One region of the Vibrio sp. 1402 genome, then DNA from elsewhere that is predicted to be linked to it. Evidence: predicted binding sites of a transcription regulator. Region 1 holds the regulator's gene; each other region holds the start of a gene.

Region 1 (7,362 bases):
ACTAACAGCTCTCTCAGTTCAAAAGGTTTTGTCACATAATCGTCAGCACCCATTTCTAGGCCTACGATTTTATCAATGCTATCCGTGCGTCCTGTTACTAATATGATACCAATATCCGATTGGCTACGTAACTCACGAGTAAGCATCAGGCCGTCTTCACCAGGCAGGTTAATATCCAGCATGATCAGGTCTACATCGCCCGCTTGCAAAACTTCACGCATTTCTGCGCCACTCTCTGCTTCGCTGACTTGGTAGCCCTCATTTTGGAAATATCCCGCAAGCTTACTACGAGTTACAACATCATCTTCTACGACTAATACGTGATAGCTCATTTACACCACTTTTCTGTCTTCTTATTATCCAAGACGTATTCTATTCATAACTAGTAACATTTCTAGTCATAGATACATTAAAACGCAAGATTTAGCGTTTTTATTGATTCAAAACAAGCTTGCCCATTGCTATTAATAAACGGTCATTTTTGACCATAAAACATAACAATTATAGTTACTGCTATTCATTTTAATTGATTACACTTAGGGGATATCCCTAATTGACTTTGTGATGCATGACTTGAAGCATCATTCAGGAGCCCAAAATGCAAGAAGTGAAAGCTTTTAATGAAAAACGCGCTGAAATTTACTGGTGGTTTTCGAGCTTGTTCGCAAAAGAACTAACAGAGAAAGAATTGGAAGCCTATCACAGTGTTGAAATTCGCAGTTTTCTCGCAGGTTTAGGTGAAAATGAGTCGCTGAAACCAGCTGTTGATAGCCTAGTTGATGCATTGAATCGGTTACAAGATCGTGAAGATGCACAACTAGAGCTTGCAGCTGACTTTTGTGAACTGTTTTTGAAGACAGAAAAATACGGCGCTCTTCCTTACGCATCCATGTACATTGGTGAATCAGGTTTACTGAATGACAAGCCAGCTGAGGAAATGGAAAAGTTGATGGCTGAATTTGGCGTTCAAGTAGACGAAAACCTAAAGGAACCTGCGGATCACTTAGCCGTTGAGCTCGACTTTCTCGGGAACATGATTATCCGCTCAAACGAGCTTGAACAAGAAAAACACATGGAAGAAGCCTTCGTTAAACAAAACGACTTTATCCAGCAACAATTGATGTCTTGGTTACCTCAGTTTTCAGACAAATGTAAAAAATTCGACGAATTTGGATTTTACTCGAGTGTCGCGAAACTATTAGTTGCATTTTGTAAACTAGACAGCGCCTACCTTCTTGGGGAATAATTGCCGCCTATTTTTAGGGAGCCTGCCTATCGGGCTTCCTGTATGCCTGAAAGTGACCAATTGTAAGTAACTTGGGTATAATATTCGTTTGCCTTAACTTAGCGCAAAGACGCTTGGTTATTTAGCAGTCAAAATGTGACTTCAAATACACAAATCTCTTGCTGAAAACATTGCTAGTCAGTCCACATAGGGCTAAAATGTGAGCGCAAACGATTAAATATGATTTATATGTAAACCGCTGAAATATAGCGGTTTTTGTGTTTTCTTAACAGGTTGATGGCAATTTCTCATCAGATAGAAAAAAGATAAAATTCATCGACCGATGCTGCTACGCACCCTTTTGTCGCACTTGGATCAACCGCTGCCGAGACACTTAGCGCCAATTTTAGATTGCTAGGTGTGAAACCATTAGAGCATCAGGTACATCCAATACGACATATTTCAGTAGCTCGATACAGGACACCATTTATGGCCACGATAAAAGACGTTGCTCGCTTAGCCGGCGTTTCCACTACGACAGTTTCGCACGTTATCAATAAAACGCGTTTCGTTGCAGAAGCAACGCAAGAAAAAGTAATGAAAGCCGTTGACGAGCTGAATTACGCGCCAAGTGCCGTTGCACGCAGCCTAAAATGCAACTCAACTCGTACGATTGGCATGTTAGTAACTCAATCAACTAACCTATTTTTCTCAGAAGTGATTGATGGCGTTGAGAGCTACTGTTACCGCCAAGGCTATACTCTGATTTTATGTAACACAGGCGGGATTTACGAAAAACAACGCGATTACATTCGTATGCTGGCTGAAAAGCGCGTTGATGGCATCCTAGTGATGTGTTCTGACTTAACCGAAGAACTAAAAGAGATGCTTGACCGTCATGCGGACATTCCTAAAGTGGTCATGGATTGGGGCCCAGAGAGCTCACAAGCAGACAAGATCATGGATAACTCAGAAGAAGGTGGCTACATTGCAACCAAACATCTGATTGACAATGGTCATACGGATATCGCTTGTCTAAGCGGTCATTTTGAAAAGCTTGCTTGCCAAGAGCGCATTGCAGGTTTCCGTCGCGCAATGAGCGAAGCGAACCTAGCTGTAAATGAAGACTGGATCCTTGAAGGTAACTTTGAATGTGATACGGCCGTATTAGTTGCAGATAAAATTACCGCAATGGACAAGCGCCCGACGGCGGTATTCTGTTTTAACGACACAATGGCTCTAGGCCTAATGAGCCGCTTGCAACAAAACGGGATCAAAATTCCTGAAGATATTTCAGTGATCGGCTACGACAACATCGAGCTTGCGGAATACTTCTCTCCACCGCTAACGACTATCCACCAACCTAAACGTCGTGTTGGTAAAAATGCATTCGAAATTCTACTTGAGCGTATCAAAGATAAAGAACACGAAAAACGAATTTTCGAGATGCAACCTGAGCTTGTAATTCGAAATACTGTGAAGAAAATGAACTAAATTTCACTGTATTTAACCGTGTTAAATAAGCGCTCTACAGGGGCGCTTATTTTTTTGGAAAAATTAAGCATTCTCTAATACTTCACACCACTCTAATAACAATTGACTAACGTTAACTCCCTGTTTTATATAAATGTAATATATATTAAGAACTCCTTTTCAAAGGCCAATTTGCACCTTTCCATATGCAAAATAGAGCATTCAATCTATCATTTTTATTGAACCGAAATCACACTTTTAACGCTAAACCGTGATGTTAATTCAATATAAGAAGTATGCTCATTGTGTCACGCACAGGGCAAACCATTCGAAAGAGTGGGACGCAAAGCCTCCGGCCTGAACCATATTACGATATGGAAGGTAGCGGGGTTACCGATGGCAAGTGTGTAAGCAATGACTTTACTCTGTAATGACATTGTTTTTACGCATGTTTGCTACTCTCTCGGACCTGACTTTTGGTGGCGTAATATTAATTACACCGAGATAACAAAACATGGATAAACCGATACTCAAAGACTCTATGAAGCTATTTGAGGCACTTGGTAATATCAAGTCGCGCTCAATGTTTGGTGGCTTCGGACTATTCGCTGATGAAACAATGTTTGCACTAGTGGTAAACAATCAGCTTCATATCAGAGCAGACCAAAAAACTTCATCTGACTTCGAGAAACAAGGGCTAAAGCCTTACGTTTATAAAAAACGTGGCTTTCCAGTCGTTACAAAGTACTACGCTATTTCCAGCGATTTATGGGAATCAAGCGAACGCTTAATCGAAGTAGCGAATCAATCATTGAAAAAGGCAAAGCTTGAGAAAGAACAGCAAGCAAGTACAAAGCCTAACCGTTTGAAAGATTTGCCTAACTTACGACTGGCTACCGAGCGCATGCTAAAAAAAGCCGGCATCGAATCCGTAGAGAAGCTTGAAGAGGAAGGTGCGCTTAACGCCTATAAAGCGATAAGAGATACGCACTCTGCAACCGTCAACATTGAGTTGCTATGGGCACTAGAAGGTGCTATCAACGGCACTCATTGGAGTGTGGTACCTCAAGCTCGCCGAGATGAGTTGATGAACGGCCTCCAATAAAAGTCGGCCTAAAAACTATCTTGTAAAACCGCAGTCTAATCTGCGGTTTTTTTGTGAAATTTTTTCGGTTTTCCTACTGTCTTATTACATATATCCCAAATTGGAATCAAAATTATGAATAAGAAACTGATATTAGGTCTCATCCTACTAGCGGCTATCGTCTTTTTAGGTATTAACTTTGGCCAGTATTTAACCTTAGAGAATGCAAAAGCCCAACAAGAAGCACTAACTACATACATCGATCAGAATTTTGTATTCTCGGCTGCGATTTACTTTTTTACCTACATTGCAATTACCGCTTTTTCTATCCCAGGAGCGGCAGTAGTCACCTTACTTGGTGCAGCCTTATTTGGTTTTTGGACAAGCTTGCTACTGGTTTCTTTCGCTAGCACTATGGGGGCAACACTGGCCTTCTTGAGCAGCCGATACTTATTGCGTGACTGGGTACAAAACAAATTCGGAAATAAACTCAACGCAATTAATCAAGGTGTCGAAAAAGACGGAGCTTTTTATCTATTTTCCTTGCGTCTAATCCCTGTATTCCCTTTCTTTCTAATCAACTTACTGATGGGCTTAACACCGATGTCTGTAGGTCGATTTTATCTCACTAGCCAAATAGGTATGCTGCCAGGCACAGCCGTATATCTGAATGCAGGTACTCAATTAGCAACAATTGAAAGCCTATCGGGCATTGTTTCACCCGCAGTATTAGCGTCTTTTGCGCTATTGGGACTATTTCCAATCATCACTAAATGGGTTATGAATAAAGTAAGGCCGACACCAAGTCAGCAAAACTCGTAATTGGTGAAGTGGGTATTTTGATGAAAATATTTATCGCTAAAAACCCAGCAGAAGCACACATTGTATGTGAGCTGCTTAAAGTGGAACAAATTTACTGTGAAGTTCGCGGAGAAGGTATTTTCGGCTTAAAAGGAGAACTGCCGTTTGGTGATGATACCGATCCTTATGTGTGGCTTTTTGACACGGCACAAAAGATGAAAGCTGAAGAAATAGTAAAAGCATATCGAAAACAATCCGATAGGCATGAGTATCAAGATTGGCAATGCCCAAAATGTCATGAAATAAACGAAGGGCAATTTGGTGCATGTTGGCAATGTGGATATCAACTAGGAGAGCTATAGCGGCTCTCCTATTCAGTGGATGCACTCAGTTTTAAGCACATACAGCTTGCTGTTTAATAAACTCGATGGAGTGTTGATTGAAGTCTTCTGGACGCTCTACATTGCATACATGACCACAATTCGGGATTTCTCGTAGAATGCTGAGCTTATGTGCTGCAACCATTTCTTTGACAGGTTTAATAAACATGTAATCCCTGTCGCCCATTAAGTAAAGAGTCGGAATGGGTAACTCTCGATCTTTAAAATATTTCATTAACGGATTTACATCAGCGGCAAGAATAAACCAACGTTTAAATTCTTTTTGGCAAAGCTTCTTGGCTTCGCGAATAAAAAGGTGGCGAGATTCTCGTTGGCTTCTTTGAGGCATAACAATATAAGCGAACAGTTTGTAGAGCCACATGTACGGCAGGATATGCTTACAAAAATTACCTAATTTCACCAATATCTGAGAACGAGTGTTAAGCCTTGTGACAGCACCGCCGAGCACCATCGAACGTACGCGCTCTGATGACAATTCAGCAAGGTTTCGAACAATAATAGTACCAAGCGACATACCGACAAAATGAGCGGATTGGATCTTTAAATGGTCCAATACTTTCAAAATATCTTGGGTAACCTCCGTAAAGGTATAACGGCTAGCAATGAGCTCTTTAAGTAACTGATTTGACTTTCCATGACCTCTTAAATCGATCAGCAATAAGTTAAAGTGTTGCTTGTAAGCTTTAATTTGCTTGAACCAGATAGAAGAGCTACCACCAGCACCGTGCACAAATACAACCCACTCATTACTAGTAGGGTGCAAATAAGTTTTATGAAAAAGTAGCGGCTGGGTCATATTCAGTATCAAAAAGATCGTGCTATTGAGTAAAAAGCCATCCTACCACACTCCCCTTACTCAAGATAATAAAGGCACCTCATTCGGCGCCTTTCGTTACAATTTTAAGTCAAACTAACGCTGAGTGGTAAAGCTGCAAATAAGATTCTGCGGCCTTTTGCCAGCAAAAGTCTTGTTGCATCGCGTGCAACTGTACTTTATTCACTTCAGGCTCGTTTTGAGCGTAGAGCAACAGTGCCCTTAGCATCGTTAACAACAATGCCTGCGGTATCGGTTCGAAAAAAACAAACCCCGTTGCTTCAGATGGGTTTACATCATAATCGCTAACGCTGTCCTTTAAGCCACCAACACCGCGTACTATCGGCAATGTACCGTAAGCCATACTATAGATTTGGTTTAAACCACATGGTTCAAACTCAGAAGGCATCAAGAAGAAATCAGAACCAGCTTCAACGATATGCGCAAGTTCATTGTCATACGCTTCTACAAAGGCAAATTTGCTAGAAAACTGCGCGGCAACCTCTCGTAGCTGAGCGGCAAGAACAGGGTCTCCGGTCCCAACGACAACTAGCTGAACATCGTGCTTCAAAAAATCGGCCAAAGCAGGCAACAAGTAATGAACGCCTTTCTGCTGGGTCAACCGACAAACCATACCGAACATAGCTACATTTTTTTCAGGCAAATTTAGTCGTTGTTGTAATGCTTTTTTACAAGCTTTCTTCCCTTGCGACATACTTTGCTGGTCGGCGCAGTAATTAACTGGCAAGTAAGTATCCGTTTCCGGGTTCCAAGCACTGTAATCACAACCGTTCAAAATACCAACTAAGTCCTGCGCGCGTTGCTGAAACTCCCAAGCCATTCCATGACTGCCAAGCTCTGTTTTGAGTTCCTCTGCGTACGTAGGGCTGACCGCGTTTATCTTATCTGCATTCATTACACCAGCTTTGAGCATCGTAATATGCGTTGCACTCACCGCAGCATCGGGAACGTTTCTACAATGAAACTCTGGCAAACACTGCACGTCTTCATAACTAAATACGCCTTTAAAGACCGCATTGTGAATTGAAATGACGCTTTTAGTATGAGCAAAAAACGGATCATTGCCATACCTGTGCTTGAGCAAAAATGGAACAAGACCTGTGTGCCAATCGTTCGCGTGTATGATATTAGGTTGAAAGGCGAGCTTGGGTAACATGTCGAGACATGCTGCACTAAAAAACGCAAAGCGCTCGCCGTTATCAGTATACGCTTGGTTGTTCTCCGCATACATTGATGGTCGATTGAAATACGGCGGACAATCAATCAGGTAAACAGGATTTTGACCTAACATGAGCCGCAAAACTCGATACTCCGTATGCGGCCATGATGTTAATTCTGTTTCTAATACAACTTCTGCGTCTGCGAGTTTATCAATACTGCTGTACGCAGGGATGGTAATTCTTACGTCTTGCTGTAGGTTTTGAAGGGCTTCCGGTAGTGCCTTGGCAACATCTGCCAAGCCACCACTTTTAATGAGGCCTTCAACCTCAGAAGCTACAAACAGAATAGATAAGTTGTTAGTAGCCAACTCGAGCTCCTTTCG
Region 2 (7,362 bases), on a different contig from region 1:
CACTCATGCTCTTCAAAACGGTCTAGTAGGTTGTGAACTGAGTAGCCTGTAAGAGTGGTTTGCAGAGATATAGTTTCTTCACCGATGTCAATATTCGGGCTTTTCTCTTTTACGTCGTCACCGTTTAGGCGGAAAATCGGACCGCTGCGCATAAGCATGGCAATAAACTGATGACCAATGAAATAAGCGTCAGTGATTTCATGGAGTGCACCATCTGATCCTGCAAAGTAAAGCGTATTGCTCTCTTCGTCGTCGTTGTACTGCTCGTCTGAATAGTAGAACTGTTCGGCGCCGTAGTTCACCAAGTCATTAACCAACTGGACCATTGCCTCGCTGTTTGGGATTTGTGCCAATGCTGCCAATATTTGCTCGCGACCCATCGCTTGGAAGCTCAGTTTTATGTCGCCTTCTGGTTGGCCATCCAAGCTAAATGCGTAGTTTAGCTGTGTGCTTGGCGTGGGAGCGAAGATTGAGTTGTGAATCGAGACGTCGAAACTTTCTTGAGGCACTTTGTTTGGATTCGCACTGCCAGAAGACGAACCTCCGCCACAGCCGTAAAGAGCCAGAGTTGCTGCTGCGATAAGCGTCATTTTGTTTAGCATGGTTTACATTCCTGATTGATAAGGCCGCTTCATGTTGGGCCGTTGCTTGAATGCGAGCATGCTAAGTTCAGTGAGAGAAAAAGGGCAAAAAACAAAAGATAATAGGGGTTAATGAAAGCTTAATTTTATATTTAGGTCTTTGTTTTATTTGGGGTTATTTCGTTGGCTACGTTAATGCAATACTCGTTAATGAGCGCTTTCCATCGGCTTATGATTTCTTGATCGGTCACACTAACATGCAACGTTTTCCACGGTTGGAGGCAAGTCTCTTTTGATTCAGATTGAGAAAGACGCTCAAACAAGGTTTCGGAAGGTAAAACGCGCAGCAGCGCCACCAGTGATTCCATGTAGTTGAGACGGAACTGTTCAAGTTTGTTCTGCTTGTAAGCAATGTGAGACACAAAGGTATAAATCAGTGCGTTTTGGATACGTGAGTCGCCATCTGGTGTCGTTAACAGAGCTTTTGCCCTGTCTAAGTTACCTAATTTGAAATGCAATAGACCTAACCAGAGGCTCAGCTCATCTGGCAAAACATCAAACGACGATTGTACTTGAGTTAAATACGCTTCCAGCTTTTGATGTTCGTGCTCGTATAAGGCGAGATGTCTTGCCGTTGTTATAGCCGCAAACTCATCAGATTGTCGGAGAGGTTGGCTAGAAAAGGCATTCTCGAATAACATTTTTTTGTGAATATTCGAAAGCTGCCACGAACTTGCCGAAGGTGCAGGCAGATTGAAGTATTGCGCGACATCCGAGTGCATTTGGAAAATATCCGATTGTAAGGCAGATAAACGCAGTGTGTACTCATTGCGAAACGCCAGCTTGCCCGTCGCAGGATAAATAAGGTTCATCTGCGCTTTCAAGATGCCCTGTTTTGTGCCGTCTTTTAACTCGATATTGAGCTCGTAGTCGCTGGTCTGCATGTTTCGTGCGCCAGGGAAATATGGCGTATGACCGATAGGATCAAGAAAGTAACTGGGAGCATCTTGGTTGGCGATGTCGGTGTATGGATATTCGACCTGTTGTTGCAGCAAGATGGCTTTGACCAGTATGCGGTATTTTCGCGCCTGGGAGCCGATTGAATCGACACGGTTGAGTAGTAGCTCGACTTTGGGAATCAGTAGTTGATGACGTGTTTGTTGTGTTGAGATTTCTTGGCGTTGCCATAACAAGCTTGCGAGTGTCATGCTACATACCGCAAGTATGGCACATAAGCTGTAAGCAAAAATCAGCTTGAAGTTCTTATTACTCGCCACCTGGGTTGAGATAACGCGCCGATGGTTTTTCGCTGGTGGCACTAAACGAATATTGGCAGGGTTAAGAAAGTAGCCTTTGCGGGGGTAAGTGACCAAGAGCTTAGCGGCATCGTATTCGGGTAAGTACTGCTGTAGCAGGGCACGTAAGGTGCTAATGCGGTTCGTGAGCACATTCTTAGAGATGAACTTGCTCTGCCAAATGGTTTCAATAATGGTGTCAGCAGAGAGTGGGTGGCCAACGCTTGTTAACAGCAGTTCTAATAATTCAATGGTGCGAGGTTCAAGATCAATCGCGATAGCATCTTGATGAAGGGTCTGTGTCTTCGGGTTATAGATCAGCTCTCCAATCGCAATACAACTGTGAGTCTGTTTAGCTTGTTGCAGAAAGTCGCGCATACCGTACCGATCTATTTGGAAATCGCGAAGTATTATATAGCGATTGGAGCGCGAAATCTTATAAATCGCGCTTCAATCATTATCAAAAATTTATGAACCGTAGGTCACGGAATAGCGGTGCGGTTTGTGGTTCATCGCTAACACGAGATTGAGTGCAAACGCCCCCAAAATTGAAAGGCCAATCACTTCTGGTGTGACAAAGAAGAATGAAGCAAACAGGATACATGCATCGATTGCCATTTGGCTTTTGCCAACTGAAATGCCAAATTTGTCTTGGATAAACAAACACAGCACGTTAAAGCCACCCAAGCTGGAGCGATGTCGGAATAGGATCAGCATACCGAGCCCCATTAAAAGTCCGCCTGCGACGGCGCAATAAACTTCATTTACCGATTCGAGCGAGATTAGCAAATAAAGATGATCGGCAAAGATAGAAACCAACGCGCCAGAAATGGCACTATTAATGGCGAAATGACGGCCGAAGCGTTTCCATGCTAGTAAGTAAAAAGGACTGTTTGCTAAAAAGTACAGCACACCAAAGGTAAAAGGTGTAAATTGGCTAATAAGCAGAGCCAATCCAGTCGTGCCTCCCGTTAGAAGGTTCGCGGATTGGAGAAAGAAAACGCCTTGAGCTACTAAAAAGGTACCCGTGAGAATCGCTATCCAGTCTTCTTTTAATGAGTGTTTTTCCATCAATGTTGCAGTCATTAGTGATAAATAAGGCGTGCATAGTAGTAAAAAGATGATCTTTTCGGTAGCTAGAGGGTAAAATTTACGGTAAACCTATGTAATTGCTGTTTTACAGGGTGTAAAGCACAAATTTGACAGGCAATAGATTGTCGTTATGCGATTGCAATGCTGGCATGATAAACATTGCTTGTCATCATGAAAAAACTGCATGAGAAAAATTGTAAATTTCTCTTTATGACCTAAATCAAATTATGTAGAATGCGCGCCATTAGGGTGACGAAAACGTTTGCGTCGGGTCATTCAACAGTTTTTTTGCAACTTTCAGTACTAATCTGAGTCAGGAGATACAGATGCTTAAGCGTGATATGAACATCGCAGATTACGATGCGGAACTGTTCGCAGCTATCCAGGAAGAAACTCTTCGCCAGGAAGAACACATTGAACTTATCGCTTCTGAAAACTACACAAGCCCACGTGTAATGGAAGCGCAAGGTTCTCAGCTAACGAACAAATACGCTGAAGGCTACCCAGGTAAGCGTTACTACGGCGGTTGTGAGTACGTAGATAAAGCTGAAGCACTAGCAATTGAGCGTGCATGCCAACTATTTGGTTGTGAGTACGCTAACGTACAGCCTCACTCAGGTTCTCAAGCAAACAGCGCAGTTTACATGGCGCTTCTTAACCCTGGCGATACAGTTTTAGGCATGAGCCTAGCGCACGGTGGTCACCTAACTCACGGTTCACCAGTAAACTTCTCTGGTAAGCACTACAACGTTATCCCTTACGGTATCGATGAAGCTGGTCAAATCAACTACGACGAGATGGAACAGCTAGCACTTGAACACAAACCTAAGATGATCATCGGTGGTTTCTCTGCTTACTCGCAAATCGTTGATTGGAAACGCATGCGTGAAATCGCTGACAAAGCAGGTGCTTACTTATTTGTTGATATGGCGCACGTAGCTGGTCTTATCGCCGCCGGTGAATACCCAACACCAGTACCGCATGCTCACGTGGTAACAACAACGACGCACAAAACACTAGCAGGTCCTCGCGGTGGTCTTATCTTGTCAAATGCTGGCGAAGATATGTACAAGAAATTGAACTCAGCAGTGTTCCCTGGTGGTCAAGGTGGCCCTCTAATGCACGTTATCGCTGGTAAAGCAGTAGCGTTCAAAGAAGCGATGGAGCCAGAGTTCAAAGCTTATCAAGCTCGCGTAGTGAAAAACGCAAAAGCAATGGTTGGTCAGTTCCAAGAGCGTGGCTACAAAATCGTATCTAACGGTACAGAAAACCACTTGTTCCTTGTTGACCTAATCGACAAAGATATCACTGGTAAAGACGCAGACGCGGCACTAGGTGCAGCAAATATCACTGTAAACAAGAACTCAGTACCAAATGACCCACGCAGCCCATTCGTAACGTCTGGTATCCGTGTAGGTACGCCAGCGATCACTCGCCGTGGCTTCACTGAAGAAGATGCAAAAGAGCTAGCAAACTGGATGTGTGACGTTCTAGATAACATCGGCAACGAAGAAGTTATCGAAGCGACAAAACAGAAAGTGCTAGAAATTTGTAAGCGTCTACCAGTTTACGCCTAACTGCTTTTCATAGAGTGAGTCGATTTCGGTGTCGAACATACTCATTTGCTCGCGCAAACTCCGTGTGTTCTTCTAGAACTCGACTCATCTATTTTGAACATTGATATACTAAAGGCCCTCATTTGAGGGCCTTTTTGTTTGTCTGGCGTTTGGAATGAGATATAGCGAGAGTGTGTGATAAGGGGATGGCTACCAACACTGTCCCTTTTCAATATATCCAAACCACGTCATTCCGACGAGCCAAGGCGAGATCAGGAATCTTGTTGAGGCACACTCTTTTACTCAGAGTTTCCCTAAAAATCATCAGTATTCTGAAAACAGATTCTGAATCACGCTCGTTCCTCGCTGTTCAGAATGACGGTGGTAGAATGGCTTTTTATCATCATTTGCCAGATACAAAAAAGGTTGGCACTGAGCCAACCTTTTCTCTTCAAAACAAACTTTTCAAAACAAGCGAGAGCTTATTTAATCTCGATACCTTGAGCTTGCATATCGGCATGGTAAGAAGAGCGAACAAATGGACCACACGCTGCATGCGTGAAGCCAAGTTCTAGTGCAACTTCTTTTAGCTCGTCAAACTCTGATGGTGGAACGTAACGTTCTACTGGCAAGTGGTGACGGCTTGGCGCTAGGTACTGGCCTAGAGTCAGCATCGTTACGCCGTGTGCGCGTAGATCTTTCAGTACTTCGATGATTTCTTCTTTGGTTTCACCAAGACCCATCATCAAACCAGACTTGGTCGGTACATCGGGATGCTGCTCTTTGAACTTCTTAAGAAGCTCAAGTGACCATTTATAGTTCGCACCTGGGCGAGCTTTACGGTAAAGACGTGGCGCTGTTTCTAAGTTGTGGTTGAAGACATCTGGCGGATTGTCTTTCATTAGATCAAGCGCTACATCCATGCGACCACGGAAGTCAGGAACCAGTGTTTCAATCTTAATATGCGGGTTTAACGCACGGATCTCGCGGTTACAATCGGCAAAGTGTTGTGCACCGCCGTCACGCAGATCGTCACGGTCAACAGAAGTGATTACTACGTATTTCAGCTTCATATCGGCAATGGTTTTCGCCAGTTTTTGAGGCTCTTCTGCTTCCGGTGGTAATGGGCGGCCATGAGCAACGTCACAGAAAGGACAACGACGAGTACAAATAGCACCTAAGATCATGAAGGTTGCTGTACCGTGGTTAAAACATTCCGCTAGGTTCGGGCAAGATGCTTCTTCACATACGGAGTGAAGTTTATTCTTACGCATCGCCGCTTTGATGTCTTGAATTCGTTGGCTGTCGGCTGGTAGCTTGATCTTCATCCAATCAGGCTTACGTAGCACTTCTTTCTGCTCTGTAGGCATGTTCTTTACGGGAATCAATGCCATTTTATCGGCGTCACGATATTTAACGCCTTTTTCCATCTGGATTGGTTTGCTCATGCTTTATTACCTTGAGAAGGTGCTTCTGTGCTGAATTCTACTTGCTCATAATCGAGCAAAGTAACGAGTTCTTCTATTAATTGTTTTTCTACGGCTTCTACATTGTCTGGGCCGCCAAATTGGCTGACCTGAACCATTTCCATACCTTCATAACCACAAGGGTTAATACGCAGAAACGGTGTTAAATCCATATTTACGTTCAAGGCTAAACCATGAAACGAGCATCCTTTACGAATGCGTAAACCGAGAGAGCATATTTTCTTACCGGCAACGTAGACACCTGGTGCGTCAGGTCGCGCGGCTGAGTCAATATTGTATGCTTTTAGCGTGTTGATCACGAGGTTCTCGATTGTGGTAACGAGATCTCGTACACCTAATTTTTTACGGCGTAGGTTGATCAAGAAGTAGGCGACCAACTGACCAGGGCCATGATACGTAACCTGGCCTCCGCGATCACTTTGTACAACAGGAATATCGCCAGTGTTAATCAAGTGCTCAGCTTTACCTGCCTGTCCTTGCGTAAATACTGGGTTATGTTCTACCAACCAGACTTCATCACGGGTTTCTTCTGTGCGTTGGTCGGTGAACTCATGCATCGCCTTCCATACAGGCTCATAGTCTTGGCGGCCAAGTCGTTTTACAACAAGTTGGTGTTGCATGGGAATTCCTGTTGCTAATATATAAAGTTTTTGGATTATAAACCGGATAACCCTGATGCTCTACCGCTGCGTAACAGATTTTTAACTGAAAGCGATGTAAAGCCTCGTTATCTCTTTGATAAATAAAAAGAAAGCAGCCAAGGCTGCTTTCAAAAAAAATTTAATATATCAAAAAATTATAGAACCATGCGTACGATGTCAATTTCACCTAACTCTTTGTACAGTGTCTCAACCTGCTCGATAGAGGTTGCAGTAATGTTGATTGACACAGAGTGGTAGTTGCCCTTAGCACTTGGTTTAACGGTCGGGCTGTAGTCACCTGGAGCATGGCGCTGAATAACTTCAAGAACAAGCTCTGGAAGTTCAGGCTTTGCATGACCCATTACCTTGTAAGTAAATGAACAAGGGAACTCAAGCAGGTCTTTTAATTTTGCATCAGAGTTGATGGTTAGCATATCGATAACTCCAGTAGATATTCGTTGCGGTGCGAAATAGTACAGTCAAATTAGGGGGAACTCAAGACGAGGAGCTCAAACTTAAAAAGCCGCCCATTCAGGCGGCTTTGCGAATAAGTTTGCTACTCTAATGTTCTTTTTAGAAGAAGCTCTTGAATAACAATACGATGTAATCCCACATGCGGCTAAATAGACTACCTTGCTCTACGGTTTCTAGTGCCATTAGTGGGTATTCGGCAATATCTTCACCATCGATCTGATAGTATAGCTTACCAA
Region 3 (7,362 bases), on a different contig from region 1:
TCATCGACCAAACCACCAAGAACCAACATCTGACCATCTTGGATCATGACAGAGGTGTTTAACTGTCGTTTAGCAAAGCGAACGTCAACCGCACCGTTTGCGCCTAATACGTTGGAAACTTCTTGTTCAATGTTTAACTGTACAGAGTCACCTTCGTTAATTTGTGGCACTACTTTGAGTTTGATACCGACTTCTTTACGGTCAACCGTTTGGAATGGATTGTCGTTGTTTGAGCCAGCCGTAGAGCCCGTAATAACCGGAACCTCTTCACCCACAATAAATGATGCTTCGCCATTATCCATTACGGTAATACTCGGCGAAGATAGAATGTTTGAGTTGGAGTCAGAAGCAACAGCACTAATTAGCGCTGTCCAGTCACCCATGACAATACTCATTGCCGCACCATTTACTCCGCTAAGTGCTGACGCTAGCGTAGAGTAGTCACCTGATTCAGTAACATCATATGGCGTTCGTTCGCCATTAGAGTTGGTATAGTATTCAGTTCGGGTTTGATCTTTTGCTTCTTCTAGACCAACCATCACCTGACCAATCGGGGCTCCTGAGTTACCGTACTGAATTACAGCACCCGTTTCTAATGAACCCCACTGAACACCTAGGTTAATACCATCACCTTCAGACATTTCGACAATTAACGCTTCAATAAGAACCTGAGCACGACGAATATCGAGTTGAGAAATGACGTCTTGTAATGCCATCATAATATCTGGTGGCGCTGTTAAAACTAACGAGTTAGTTGCAGCGTGAGCAGCAATGACGACCTCACCACGCGATGCACCTGATGTTTTCTGACCGGCTTGCTTTTCAGCTTGCAGGTTATCGGAAACACCTTTCAATACATCCACCAAGTCTTCAGCTTTCGCATTTTTCAGGTACACGACTCGGTTGTTACCTTTTGTCGCCATTTCAACATCAAGTTGACGAATTAAACGTTTCAAGCGGGCTCTTACTTTTGGATCACCAGAAATTAAAATCGCGTTAGTACGTTCATCGGCCACAATTTTAGGTTCAAGGAACTCTGGCGTGCTTTTCTGATTCGCACTTTTATTCAGTGCTTCGACAATGCGTACCATTTCAGCAGCAGATGCATTACGCAGCTCCACCAATTCAATTTCTTTATCACCGGCTTGGTCAACACGCTTGATGATCTCTGCTAAGCGATTCACTACTGCCGCACGACCAGTGATCAAGATAATATTCGCTGGATCATAATGAACCACGTTACCGGCACCGGCGTTATCAATCAGCTGACGAAGTAGAGGAGACAACTCTCGAACCGACACATTACGCACCGCGACAACTCGAGTGATAACACTATCGCCTTGCGCGCTGCCATCACCTAACACAGGGATTGCTGAGGTTTTTGAGTCTTTTGCTTTGATAACCTTAAGTACCCCATTGTCCATTTCTACGACTGCGTAACCGTATACTTCAAGGACATTAAGGAAAAAGCTGTAGTATTGCTCTTCGTTAAGAACGTCATAGCTGCGGACATCGATTTTACCGCGTACTGAAGGATCAACAATGATGGTCTTTTCGAGGTTACGACCCACTATGTTGATGAATTCTTGAATATCAGTGCCTTTAAAGCTCGCACTAAATTCGTTTGCCATTGCACCTGGTACGCAGAGTAAACTTCCTGCTAGTAGCCAAGCACTTTTGCTGAACCAATGTTTCACGTATGTCTCCCTGAACTTACGCCGGTTGCCTAAGTCTTACAATTGGATATAGATATCGTACTGTTGGCCGTCTCGCTCAACAGTTAAATTTAATTCTTGCGGATCGCTCATCACTTGCATCAGTTGTACTGAAGAAGACGGGTCACTTAAATCGATCCCGTTCAGTTGAACCGCAATATCGCCAGGTTGTAGCCCTACATCATTAAATAATGCGGCATCACGACCAGGTGATACTCGATAACCAACAATGTCTCCGTCTTTTTTGACGGGTGAAATGGTGATGTATTTAAAAACGCTTTGTGGATCTTTCGCAATTTCCTCGCGGATTTGCTCTAATTTCTCTCCAACGTCAGACGTCGCTGCTTCTGCTCGCTGAGCTTGCGCCCTAGCTACCTGCGGCGATTCAGATAGCTTCTTATATTCTATACCTTCCATCATTAAGGTCTCGTCTCGACCTTGGTTATCAATGATGACGCGATCCACCAATACCGCTTTTAGTGTCGCACGTGTCCCTTCGATTTCTTCACCCAAACCGTACGTAGCTTGCTTACCTCGGTTAGCAATAACAGCAAGGCTGGTGTTGGCATCACTACTTGCAACCGCACCGACCAGCGTAAGGTTAAGGCGCGTCTTAGGGGCGTCTTTAACAATAGGCTGTTCTACAACCGCCGCTTTTTGCTCAGTGTATTTACCGAATAGGTTGGCATTCTGAAGGGCATTAAAATCTATCGCGTCGCCTTTATTGCTCGCAGCAACGCTACTCGCCGATGGACGCCATTGCGGCACTTCCGACGATTGAGGTATGGCTAACCACACAATTTTGCCAAGTATCCATCCGGTTATCGCAATAAACAGACAGGTAAGCAACAAGCTAAGTTTGGCTTGAATGGTATAATGATTGGACTTGATCTGAGCCAGTAGCGGTCTGCTTGATAATCCTGCACTTAGCTCTAAACGTTTCACTGAATGGATTCCTTTATTCTAACGTCCGTCATTTAAGCTATAACGATAGCTATCGACTTTAAATTGCTAAATTTGCAATAAAATTATTACTCAACAAAGAGCAGTGAACTATATCACAAGTTGTCTTTCATACCTTTTTCTTATGCAGTTTTTGCCAACTCCCTTGAAAAAAATACGCCTTGACTCCATCTGTAGGTGAATAATCCATCACTCATTGCCGTATTCGGGCAGTGATTAGATAGCGTAGTGTTCTATGAGTTCCCTAAATGAAGCCGTTAGGCTAGATAAATGGCTATGGGCCGCAAGATTTTACAAAACCCGCTCCATCGCACGTAACATGGTCGATGGCGGTAAAGTCCACTATAATGGCCAACGAAGCAAGCCGAGTAAAATCGTTGAAGTGGGCGCTGAAGTCAGACTTCGTCAAGGCAACGAAGAAAAAATCGTGATCATCGAACAAATCTCAGATCAACGCCGAGGCGCTCCCATCGCACAAACCTTATATCGCGAAACCAATGAGAGTATCGCGAAACGTGAGGAACACGCGACTCAACGTAAGCTTAATGCCCACAACCCAAGTCCGGAACGCCGCCCAGATAAAAAGCAGCGCCGAGACATCATTAAGTTCAAACACCAATAAAAGCCGGAATTACCAACGAGGAAAGCACTCCATGGCAAATAATGTTTTAAACCGCTACCTATTCGAAGATCTTTCAGTACGTGGCGAGTTGGTACAATTGGATGAAGCGTACCAACGTGTTATCTCCAGCAAGGAATATCCGGCAGCAATAGAGAAACTGCTGGGTGAGCTACTCGTTTCAACTACTCTTTTAACTGCCACTCTTAAGTTCGAAGGTTCGATCACCATCCAGCTACAAGGCGACGGTCCTGTGTCTCTTGCCGTTATCAACGGTGACCATAACCAACGTGTTCGTGGCGTAGCTCGCTGGGAAGGCGATGTTGCCGATGACGCAAACATTCACGATCTAATGGGTAAGGGCTACCTTGTGATCACCATCGAACCGAAAAACGGCGAGCGTTACCAAGGCGTCGTTGGACTAGAAGGTGACACTTTAGCAGAAGTGCTAGAAGGCTACTTTGCAAACTCAGAGCAGTTAAAAACGCGCCTATGGATCCGCACTGGTGAGCATGAAGGCAAAGCACACGCAGCAGGTATGTTGATTCAAGTGATCCCTGACGGCACTGGCTCTCCAGATGATTTCGAACATCTAGAGCAGCTCACTGACACAGTAAAAGATGAAGAATTGTTTGGTTTAGAAGCGAACGAGTTATTGTATCGACTATATAACCAAGACAAAGTACGTCTGTACGAGCCGCAACCTGTCGAGTTCCATTGTGGCTGTTCTCGTGAGCGTAGCGGTGCCGCAATCATCACCGTTGAGAAAGCTGAAATTTATGACATTTTGGCAGAAGTTGGATCAGTTTCTTTACATTGTGATTACTGTGGCACAACTTATACGTTCGACGAATCTGAAGTCACTGAACTGTATGCACAAGCTTCTACGGACAAGAAAACCCTGCATTAATTTACATAGCTTATCAAGCACGTAATTTACCCTACAAAAGGCCAGCTTAATGCTGGCCTTTTTGTGATCAACCCCTCGTAATAACTAGCCTCAAGCGTAATAAAACAACTGCTTAATTTTAAACAATTAATAATGATTTTGCCCTAGCGCAAAGGATTGCGTGCACGATAGACTATTCCCACCAATATGTGACGGGTTACCTAAAACCTTATTGAAATCATGGGTAAATTTTGAGCTATCTCCCTGTTTTCTCCCCGCCCCGTTGCTAGCATGGTGAGCAGATTAAAATTAAAACATTCTTACAAAATCCCTACAAAATCCTTATAAGGAGCACCTATGACCGTTATGGAACATACTAAGGCTGCAACACTTGATCTAACCAAGCACGGACTGCATAACGTAAAAGAGGTTATTCGCAACCCAAGCTACGAAATGTTGTTTGAGGAAGAAACGCGTGAAGACCTAACCGGTTATGAGCGCGGCGTGGTTACTGAACTAGGTGCGGTTGCCGTTGACACTGGCATCTTTACTGGTCGCTCACCAAAAGATAAATACATCGTCAAAGACGCTACGACAGAAGAACATATGTGGTGGACGTCTGATCAAGTGAAAAATGATAACAAGCCAATCACTCCTGAAGTGTGGGACGAGCTAAAAGAACTGGTCACAAACCAGCTTTCTAACAAACGCTTGTTTGTTGTTGACGGTTACTGTGGTGCAAACCCAGATACACGTTTGAGCATTCGTGTTATCACAGAAGTCGCATGGCAAGCGCACTTCGTTAAAAACATGTTTATTCGCCCGACAGAAGAAGAGTTAGCGACATTTGAACCAGACTTCGTAGTAATGAATGGCGCAAAATGCACTAATCCAAAATGGGAAGAGCAAGGCCTGAACTCAGAAAACTTCACCGTATTTAACCTAACCGAGCGCATGCAACTTATCGGTGGTACTTGGTACGGCGGTGAAATGAAGAAAGGTATGTTCGCCATGATGAACTACTTCCTTCCACTAAAAGACATCGCATCAATGCACTGTAGCGCTAACATGGGCAAAGATGGCGATGTAGCGGTATTCTTCGGTCTATCTGGTACGGGTAAAACGACCCTGTCGACTGATCCTAAACGTGCGCTAATTGGTGATGATGAGCACGGCTGGGATGATGACGGTGTCTTCAACTTCGAAGGTGGTTGTTACGCAAAAACCATCAAACTTTCGAAAGAAGCGGAGCCGGACATCTACAACGCAATTCGTCGTGATGCACTGCTAGAAAACGTAACAGTACGTGGCGATGGCTCTATCGACTTTGATGATGGTTCGAAAACAGAAAACACACGTGTTTCTTACCCTATCTACCATATCGATAATATCGTTAAGCCAGTATCAAAAGGCGGTCACGCGAATAAAGTGATCTTCCTATCAGCCGATGCATTTGGCGTACTGCCTCCAGTATCTAAATTGACACCTGAGCAAACTAAGTACCACTTCCTGTCTGGCTTTACCGCCAAACTAGCGGGAACAGAGCGCGGTATTACTGAGCCAACACCAACTTTCTCTGCTTGTTTCGGCGCGGCGTTCCTAACGCTTCACCCAACTAAATACGCAGAAGTACTGGTTAAACGCATGGAAGCAGCAGGCGCTGAGGCTTACCTAGTGAACACAGGTTGGAACGGCACTGGCAAACGTATCTCTATTCAAGATACACGCGGAATTATTGATGCCATTCTTGATGGTTCGATTGAAGAAGCACCAACTAAGCACATTCCAATCTTCAACCTTGAAGTACCAACGTCACTACCAGGTGTGGATCCTAGCATTCTAGACCCTCGCGACACGTACGTTGACCCACTTCAGTGGGAAAGCAAAGCGAAAGATTTAGCAGCGCGCTTTATCAATAACTTTGATAAGTACACAGACAACGCTGAAGGTAAATCCCTGGTTGCGGCTGGTCCTCAGATTGATTAAATCGAGTAACAGCGACGTCGCGTAAACGCAGTGAAAAGTTGGCATTAACTTATCACCTTTACGTAGGCCAAGTTACAAAAATTGCTTCAAGCCCCTCTTTTGAGGGGCTTTTTATTGAATACCACAGAATATTGATACAAGCTAAAGCCTATCTAGTTTTATTTCATAACACACGTAGGTTCTAGCAAAGATGAAAACAGCGCGTCGAGTTCTACTTCTGTTACTGGTTATCTTAGTTGCCATTCCAGCCGCTACGATTGCGCTGCTAACAACATCTTACGCGGACGCAACCTGGCGCTTGCTGTCAAACACCTTTTCTCTTCCCTTCCGGGCCGGAAGCGTGCGTTATGGCTTTCCCTATCACCTAACTTTACAACGCGTGAACACCAGCGGAGACGATGCGTCTTACATCGAGCAAGTCGATTTATGGATGAATCCCGATGTTTATCGCGATGGTAAATGGATCGTTGATAGTTTATTGATTGATGGTATGAGCTTGCAGTATGGCGCACCAAAGCTCCCACCTTTAGACAACGTTTTATTCCATCAAATCGCGCTCAAAAATATTGATTACGCCGACGAGCAGTTCTCTGCCAATGGCATTGACCTTCAAATTCAATCACCACAATGGAATGGTCATTTAATACCATATGGCGAAGTTCAACTTGCAGCTGACCAACTCTATTGGAATGGCGAAGCCTTTAATCAAGTCTTAGTCGATATAGACTACAAACCGCAAGACAGTACGCTTTATGGCACCTCTTTTAACTGGCGTAACAGTCAAATATCTGGGCAAGGGGAGCAGTATCCTCAAGGCTGGTCTTTAGTAAATGTGACCATCAACAAGCTGAAACTGAGTAATACGCAGCGCCAATCACTGCTTGCAAAACCTTGGCACGATCTACCATTTAGCATTAATCATATTAATAGCTTAGATTTGCTTAACGCCGATATTGAATGGGGCGACTGGCACTGGCAGAACTTGGATCTTTCTGTGGAAAACGCCACGCTGCCACTGTCTCTCTGGAAGACAAAAGCTCAAGTGTCATTGCAGGCGGATAGCGTTCGATTCCAGCAGCAAACCGCAATAGAGCCACGTTTGAGTGCCGCTATCGAGCCAGGAGTAATCCAGCTCAACGAGCTCAGCTTAGATTGGCAGCAAGGTCGAGTGCAAGTTTCTGGATTGTTCA
Region 4 (7,362 bases), on a different contig from region 1:
CTAGGTATGTCATGTTATATTTCATCCTTTGACGCAGCAAGTTCTCTCGTGGGCAAATAGGTGAATTAATCTCAAATTTGCTATTAAGTTTGCGAGAATTTGACGTTTACAACCTAATCCGCACTCAACGCGGCTAAATCAGCATAAAAGGCGTGTCATGCTTTGTTCTATTTATAAAAGCTCGAAAAAAGAAGGTACTTATCTCTATATTCCGAAAAAGGATGATTTTTCACAGGTTCCTGACACCTTAATGCAGATGTTCGGTAAGCCTATCGCTGTCATGACGATTAAACTTGATGGCCGTAAATTGGCACAAGTTGATATCGAAAAAGTGAAGGCTTCATTACAAAATGATGGCTTCTTTCTTCAGGTTCCACCGCCGCCGGAGAACCTATTAGAAAAGTACAAAGAACAAAAAGCCCAGCAGAAAGGCGAATAACGTCATCGTTTTTCATCTGGGATTTCTGCCTTGCTCAAGGAGGGCAATATGAAAAAGATACTGGCTACCATGCTTAGCGTTGGTATGTGTACCTCGGCTTTTGCAAGTAGCGAGGGTTTTGATGAATACTTGAATAAGCTGCGTGCTGAAGCTCGTGATAAAGGTATCTCAGAGCAGGTCATTAGTGCTGCTTTTGCTAATGTTGAGTACAAGCCCCGAGCAGTAAAAGCGGACCGAAACCAACCAGAAAAGAAACTGACATTGGATGAGTACATTCCTCGCGCGGTGCCTGAGTGGAAGGTGAAGCAAGCCAGACAACTCTACAAAGAGCATTATACTGAGCTAAAGCGTATAGGCGATGAGTACGGTGTCCATCCGCGCTTTATTGTGGCACTTTGGGGAGTTGAAAGTAACTTTGGTAAGTTTACCGGCAACTTTAAAGTGATTGATGCACTATCCACAATGGCATTTGAAGGCCGTCGTGAAGAGTTTTTCCGTAAAGAGACCATGTCGGCACTGCAGATCCTCGATCAAGGCCATATTGAGCTAGAGAACTTTAAAGGCTCATGGGCTGGTGCGATGGGTCAATGCCAGTTTATGCCAAGCTCTTTCCTTCGTTTTGCTGCTGACGGCAACGGGGATGGTAAAAAAGACATATGGCAATCTGAAGCGGACGTGTTTGCATCAACCGCTAACTATTTGAGCAAGTCTGGTTGGGATGATAAATATACTTGGGGTCGCCAAGTTAAGGTTCCTAAAAATATTGATCGCAGTCTAGAAGGGCGCACGGCTGAAAAAGGCAAATACCTTCAAGAGTGGAGCCAATTAGGTATCACAAAATATGACGGTAGCCCGTTGCCAAAACTGGATGAAGACATCAAAGCATGGTTGATCATGCCGGACGACGAGAATGGTCGTACGTATCTGGTTTACAATAACTACAACGTATTGATGAAGTGGAACCGCTCTTACTACTTCGCACTTGCTGTGAGTCACTTGGCTGACCGCATTAAATACTGATCTGCCATCAAACAATTTGGCATCCAGTCTTCAATACAAGGGCTCTTCGGAGCCCTTTGTTTTTTCTATAACCAAATCGAGGTAAAGCGTGTTATCTGAACGTGCCGCACAAATGGTGATTTTCTCCGCTCTTCTTAAACACAAAAGCTTCACAGCTGCTGCAAAGAGCTTAGGCGTGTCGGTGTCTCATGTGAGTAAACAGTTAAGTCAGTTAGAAGCGTCTCTTGGTATCAAGCTTGTTCAACGCACTACGCGAAGCTTTACGCCGACTGAGGCAGGGAAAACCTTTTTTCATCACTGTGAGCAAGTGGTACAAGCGGTGAGCAGCGCCACATTAGAGATGGAAACCCAGCGGGATGAAGTAGCAGGTTTGGTACGTCTTGGGTTGTCGCAATCATTTGGTACCTTACACATTATTCCAGCGATTCAAGAGTTACGCGAACTATATCCTCAACTTCAAGTGGAAGTACATCTGTTTGACTATAAGGTCGATATGTTAGCCGAAGGGCTCGATTTATGGGTAACCAACAACGAGCATTTGCCTGAAGGTTACATTGCGCAGCGTTTGACGGATTGCCAGTTTGTTGTTGCGGCATCGCCAGATTACTTATTGAAACATGACACGCCAGCAGAACCGGATGACCTATCTGCTCACAACTGCCTCATATACAGAAGCTGGGAGCGTGACTATACGGGGTGGGCGTTTACCAAAGATCAGCAAGAATTGAACGTAAAAGTCTCGGGTAACTATTCAGTGGATCTGGCAGAAGCCGTTCGGGATGCGGCTACTGCAGGTTGGGGTATTGCCTACCTTGCCACTTACTTGCTGGGGGATGAGTTTAGAACGGGTAAGTTAATACAGCTGTTACCTGACTGGAAAGCCAGCCAGTCGATGCCGTTTTATGCGGTATACCCAAGCCGCCAGCATATGCCAAAAAAAATATCCGCAGTGATTAACTTTATCAAACAGAAGATCGGCAACCCTTGTCATTGGGACCAACGTTTGGCGCCTTACATCTCTATTCCTAAATAACAGGATCAATGACGTTGTAGAACGACACATAAGGTGATTCACTTCACAAAAATTTTTCCTGAACCAGAAACATATTTTCCATATGGAAATAATTAAAATAAGCAAACGTTTATCTTCAATAAATTCAATTGGTTATTTTGTTGGTCAGTTATTGGTCGCTTAAACTTTTCACACTGTTAACATCCTCAACTTGCAGCATTTTGAGTCCGCTATACAATCCGGTGCCTTCCATATCCCCCTTCTGTCGGATTCATTTTATGAACTCAATTATTGGTATCGTAGCCATACTATTCCTAGCATGGCTACTTTCTACAAATAGAAAAAATATAAAGCTGAGAACGGTGTCGTTTGCGTTTGCTTTGCAGGTACTGTTTGCGTTGTTGGTTTTATATGTACCAGCAGGACGAGATGCGCTGAATTCAGTGAGCAGTGTTGTGTCGAATTTGATCAACTATGGTCAAGAGGGCATTGCGTTTTTATTCGGTAATTTGGCGACAGGGGGCTTCACCTTTGCGATCAATGTTCTGGGTATCATCGTTTTCTTCTCCTCTCTTATCTCAGGTCTTTATCACATTGGTGTGATGCCAAAAATCATTAACTTTATCGGTGGTGGTATTCAAAAGCTGCTAGGTATCGGTCGTGCTGAGTCTTTGTCTGCTACGGCGAATATCTTTGTTGGCACCATTGAAGCACCATTAATGGTAAAGCCTTACCTAAAACACATGACTGACTCGCAGTTCTTTGCAGTTATGACAGGTGGTTTAGCGTCAGTTGCTGGCGGAACGTTGGTTGGTTACGCATCACTGGGTGTCGACCTCAATTATCTTATTGCTGCTGCATTTATGTCGGCACCTGCCGGCTTGTTGATGGCAAAAATTTTAATGCCAGAAGATACGGATAAAGCAGCAGATATCGACATTAGCCAAGTTGAAATTCCACGTGCAACTAACGTGGTTGAAGCGTTAGCCGATGGCGCAATGGCGGGTGTTCGTATCGCTGTATCGGTCGGTGGTACGTTGTTAGCGTTCATCAGCGTAATCGCGTTGTTGAACGGGATGCTAGGTTGGGTTGGAGACCTTATTGGTACGACACTAAGCTTTGAGCTTATCTTAGGCTACGTATTTGCACCTGTCGCATGGTTGTTAGGTGTGCCATGGGAAGAGGCGATTACGGCGGGCTCGCTTATTGGTAACAAGATCGTGGTGAACGAGTTCGTCGCTTTCATCCAGCTTGCAGAAGTGAAGTCTCAACTTAGTGAACACTCACAAGCAATCGTGACGTTTGCTTTGTGTGGCTTTGCAAACATCTCAAGCATGGCGATGCTGATTGGTGGGTTAGGCTCTTTGGTACCAGAAAAGCGTGCATTTGTTTCTAAGCATGGTTTCCGTGCGATTATCGCTGGTGTCATGGCGAACTTAATGAGCGCTTCTATTGCGGGCGTGATTTTAAGTCTGTAATTGAAATAGATATCAACAATTAGCAAAAGGGCTCCTCGCGGAGCCTTTTTCGTATCTGAAGTTTTACGTTATTTGTCTGTGTGGAACTGTTCGCAAGCGAGCATCGTGTTCTCAATTAAACTTGCGACGGTCATTGGGCCAACGCCACCAGGAACAGGAGTAATAAAGCTCGCACTTTCACGTGCTTTGTCGTACTCCACGTCGCCAACTAGTTTGCCTGAGTCAAGACGGTTAATACCGACATCGACCACCACTGCGCCTTTTTTAATCCACTCACCAGGGATGAAGTTAGGCTTACCAACCGCAACCACGACAACGTCAGCTTGACGCACATGACTCTCTAGGTCTTTGGTAAAACGGTGACATGTTGTTGTTGTGCAGCCCGCAAGCAGCAGCTCAAGTGTCATTGGACGACCAACAATGTTTGATGCGCCAACCACAACCGCATGTTTACCACGCAGCTCAATGTTGTAACGGTCGAGTAGGGTAATGATGCCCTTTGGCGTGCAAGAGCGAAGCTTTGGAATACGTTGCGCAAGACGGCCAACGTTATAAGGGTGGAAGCCATCCACGTCCTTCTCTGGGTGAATGCGCTCTAAAACATGTGTTGTGTCTATGCCCGCAGGAAGGGGTAATTGCACTAGAATGCCGTCAATTTCATCATCGTTGTTTAATTCATCAATCAGCGCTAGTAACTCTTCTTCTGAGCTAGACGCAGGAAGGTCAAAAGACTTAGAAACAAACCCAACTTCTTCACATGCGCGGCGTTTGCTACCGACATAAACCTGAGAAGCAGGATCTTCACCAACTAGAACCACTGCTAAACCAGGAGCACGTAGCCCAGCTTCAACACGTGCTTTAACACGTGCAGCCACTTCGGATCGAACAGTTTGGGAAATGAGAGTTCCGTCTATATTTTGAGCAGTCATGACTTTCCTTATAAATTAAGAAGGCAGATTATCTGCGGCGCATTGTCGCAGAATTTCTTATTAACATCCATACGCAAACGTTTGCTTTGTGGTGTTTTTGAACATTAAGCGTTTTAATGGACTTTTTTTAGGCATTCAGATCAGAATGTTATGAAAACCCGTTGATTTACCCGTTTGAACTCGTATAATCCTGTCCCTGTAGCGCGCCCTTAGCTCAGCTGGATAGAGCACGTCCCTTCTAAGGATGTGGTCATTGGTTCGAATCCAATAGGGCGTGCCATTTATTCAAAAGCCCCGATAACTCTTTGAGTTGTCGGGGCTTTGTCGTTTCTGGAAACGAATTTTTCTAAAGCGAAACTTGGTGGCTAGTACTGTTTTAGCTGATAATCATACATAAGTTGGAATACCTGACTAACAATAATGTCAGCTAGCTCATGTTTTTCTAAGGGAAGATTTAACTTTTTTACTCATTAGATAATATACTAATCGCATATTCACGTTTCATCTCTCAATATATACATCCTCAAACGGTATGCTATAAAGTAATTTTGGGATTTGATAATATTTACGCTCATAAATAATATCTGTTATTCATATTTGAAGAGAAATAACCTTGAATTTAGCACAAGCCCTCAGCATCCTCTCCAAGTCCTCACCCTATGCGGTGAGCACCGAAAGAGAGAAAAATCAAGATCTTCTGGCCGAGTACAAGCATCACATCTATATCGAAACTGAAATTGAAACTGATTTCAAGAAAGCGCTTCTGTCTGCAAAAAAAGATGAAATCATTTTTTTATGTGGCAGTAGTGGCGATGGCAAGTCGGAGATATTGACCCGATATAGCCAAAAACATAGAGCAACGCATGATTTTCATCTTGATGCGACACATAGCTTTAATCCTAGCCAGACAGCGATTCATGCGTTAGATGAGCGTTTCAGTCAATTCAAAAAAAATGACAAGCCACTCGTTGTTGGCATTAATATTGGTATGTTGGGTAACTATGCTGAGGAAGGTGCTGACCAACATAGCGATGTGAAATCGTCGATAAAGGCTTTTTTGGAAAATCAAACGGACGACATTCCAGCAAACCATACATTTCTAGATTTCGAACAGTATCCGAAATTCACTCTTGGCCACGAAGTGAGCACATCCGATTTTGCGGCTCAGTTCCTTGCTCGCTTAACTGAGCCAACTTTAGATAACCCGTTTTACGCGCTCTACGACAATGAAGTGAAAAAATCCGGTCATAGCGTATTGACTGCAAACTACGCTTTATTGGGTTTGGATTCCGTTCAAAAGAACATTATCGCTCTACTACTCAAAGCGCGTTTGATCAAAGACCAATTTTTAACGGCACGTGCTTTACTAGATTTTGTTTTTCAGATCTTAGCAACGGATGGTTACCTTTTCGACAACTTATTCTCTGGCGCGGATAACGAGCTGCTGGAGCACATTCAGAGCTTTGACCCAGGCAATATTCATACTCGCAAGATTGATGAGTTTGTTTTGCAATTTGGTTTAGGCATTGAAGATGAAGGTTTTACTCAGTTGAAAGAACAAGTGAAGCCGCTCGGTGTATTTGACGTATCAAGTGCTACTTCTTATCTGCGCATGGTTTACTTGCTCAAAGATGAAGAGCGGTTTGCAAACGAATACATCAACGAATTGAAAGTCGACTTCGATAACTCCTTAGTTAATCAGTATGCAAATATCTGGTTACTTCATCGGGAATTTGACGGTTCAGCTAAGCAGAGAAGAGATCTCAACAAATTCTATAAAGATATCTTAATTTCGGCTATCCACCGTTACTGCAACCGTAACTCCCCCACGCTTGATAAAGACCAGTTTTTTATCTCGGAATACAATGGATTTAAAACTGCGGCAGAGTTAGAGGTTAAACCTGATTTTACAGCTATCAAAACTCAAGGTGTTGGCAAAATTGGTTCTTTCAATGCGCACATCCGTGCTGATGATAACGCACTGCTTCCAATGCCAATCAGTATTAACTTACTTGAGTTGCTAGAAAAGGTTAATCAGGGATATCGACCGAATAAGCACGATAAAAATGCGGTGCTTTTGTTAGATGAGGTGATTGAACAGCTCATCACTGTTGCAAACGAGAAGAACACCCTGTTTATCCTGAAAAATGATAAGCGCTACAAGATCGTCAATGAAGATGACGAGTATTTCGAAGTGAGTGGTATTTAAGATGACAATGGATAAATACATCAAACCGTTTAATCAGAAATTGCCACAAACGGCGGAAGACGTACCCAATAAAAACAGCTTGAACAGTTATTTGCCAATTCGTACCAAAGGTAATGACTTTGATAGCGACGCGGTGATTGGTCTTGTATTGCGTGGATTATTACGTAAGAAGATTGAAGGCTACAAATACGAGGATTTTGTCTCTGATTGTCAGTCTGCGTTTGAAGAGAAATTAGGCGAAGAAGAGTTTTGGGAAGTACTACGAGAGATGTACT

The links. The regulator PurR, encoded in region 1, represses purine synthesis genes. The targets are predictions, from matches to a motif close to TNANGNAAACGTTTNCNTNA.
Region 2: a site for PurR is predicted at 3,219-3,238, ahead of glyA (serine hydroxymethyltransferase). Genes of this name have one in related genera too.
Region 3: a site for PurR is predicted at 4,352-4,371, ahead of pckA (phosphoenolpyruvate carboxykinase (ATP)). Genes of this name have one in related genera too.
Region 4: a site for PurR is predicted at 2,590-2,609, ahead of R7044_RS17005 (NupC/NupG family nucleoside CNT transporter). Genes of this name have one in related genera too.

What each region holds. Positions count from the first base shown of each region.
Region 1 is NZ_JAWOWE010000002.1:91,456-98,817, reverse strand. Features, by position in the region: gene torR (two-component system response regulator TorR) at 1-332, opposite strand, end outside; gene torD (molecular chaperone TorD) at 599-1,246, shown strand; gene purR (HTH-type transcriptional repressor PurR) at 1,715-2,719, shown strand; cyclic di-GMP riboswitch class I at 3,007-3,096, shown strand; gene R7044_RS03885 (TfoX/Sxy family DNA transformation protein) at 3,213-3,803, shown strand; gene R7044_RS03880 (TVP38/TMEM64 family protein) at 3,918-4,604, shown strand; gene R7044_RS03875 (DUF2007 domain-containing protein) at 4,625-4,945, shown strand; gene R7044_RS03870 (alpha/beta fold hydrolase) at 4,977-5,780, opposite strand; gene glgA (glycogen synthase GlgA) at 5,890-7,347, opposite strand; gene glgC (glucose-1-phosphate adenylyltransferase) at 7,337-7,362, opposite strand, start outside.
Region 2 is NZ_JAWOWE010000010.1:165,820-173,181, forward strand. Features, by position in the region: gene R7044_RS18100 (hypothetical protein) at 1-602, opposite strand, end outside; gene R7044_RS18105 (winged helix-turn-helix domain-containing protein) at 734-2,254, opposite strand; gene R7044_RS18110 (YitT family protein) at 2,345-2,947, opposite strand; gene glyA (serine hydroxymethyltransferase) at 3,295-4,545, shown strand; gene lipA (lipoyl synthase) at 5,007-5,972, opposite strand; gene lipB (lipoyl(octanoyl) transferase LipB) at 5,969-6,631, opposite strand; gene ybeD (DUF493 family protein YbeD) at 6,808-7,086, opposite strand; gene R7044_RS18135 (serine hydrolase) at 7,226-7,362, opposite strand, start outside.
Region 3 is NZ_JAWOWE010000003.1:92,850-100,211, reverse strand. Features, by position in the region: gene gspD (type II secretion system secretin GspD) at 1-1,697, opposite strand, end outside; gene gspC (type II secretion system protein GspC) at 1,734-2,660, opposite strand; gene hslR (ribosome-associated heat shock protein Hsp15) at 2,914-3,300, shown strand; gene hslO (Hsp33 family molecular chaperone HslO) at 3,332-4,207, shown strand; gene pckA (phosphoenolpyruvate carboxykinase (ATP)) at 4,544-6,172, shown strand; gene R7044_RS06750 (AsmA family protein) at 6,363-7,362, shown strand, end outside.
Region 4 is NZ_JAWOWE010000009.1:105,676-113,037, forward strand. Features, by position in the region: gene R7044_RS16990 (YcgL domain-containing protein) at 158-439, shown strand; gene R7044_RS16995 (lytic transglycosylase domain-containing protein) at 488-1,459, shown strand; gene R7044_RS17000 (LysR family transcriptional regulator) at 1,548-2,492, shown strand; gene R7044_RS17005 (NupC/NupG family nucleoside CNT transporter) at 2,750-3,949, shown strand; gene folD (bifunctional methylenetetrahydrofolate dehydrogenase/methenyltetrahydrofolate cyclohydrolase FolD) at 4,018-4,878, opposite strand; tRNA gene R7044_RS17015 (tRNA-Arg) at 5,082-5,158, shown strand; gene dptF (DNA phosphorothioation-dependent restriction protein DptF) at 5,492-7,087, shown strand; gene dptG (DNA phosphorothioation-dependent restriction protein DptG) at 7,089-7,362, shown strand, end outside.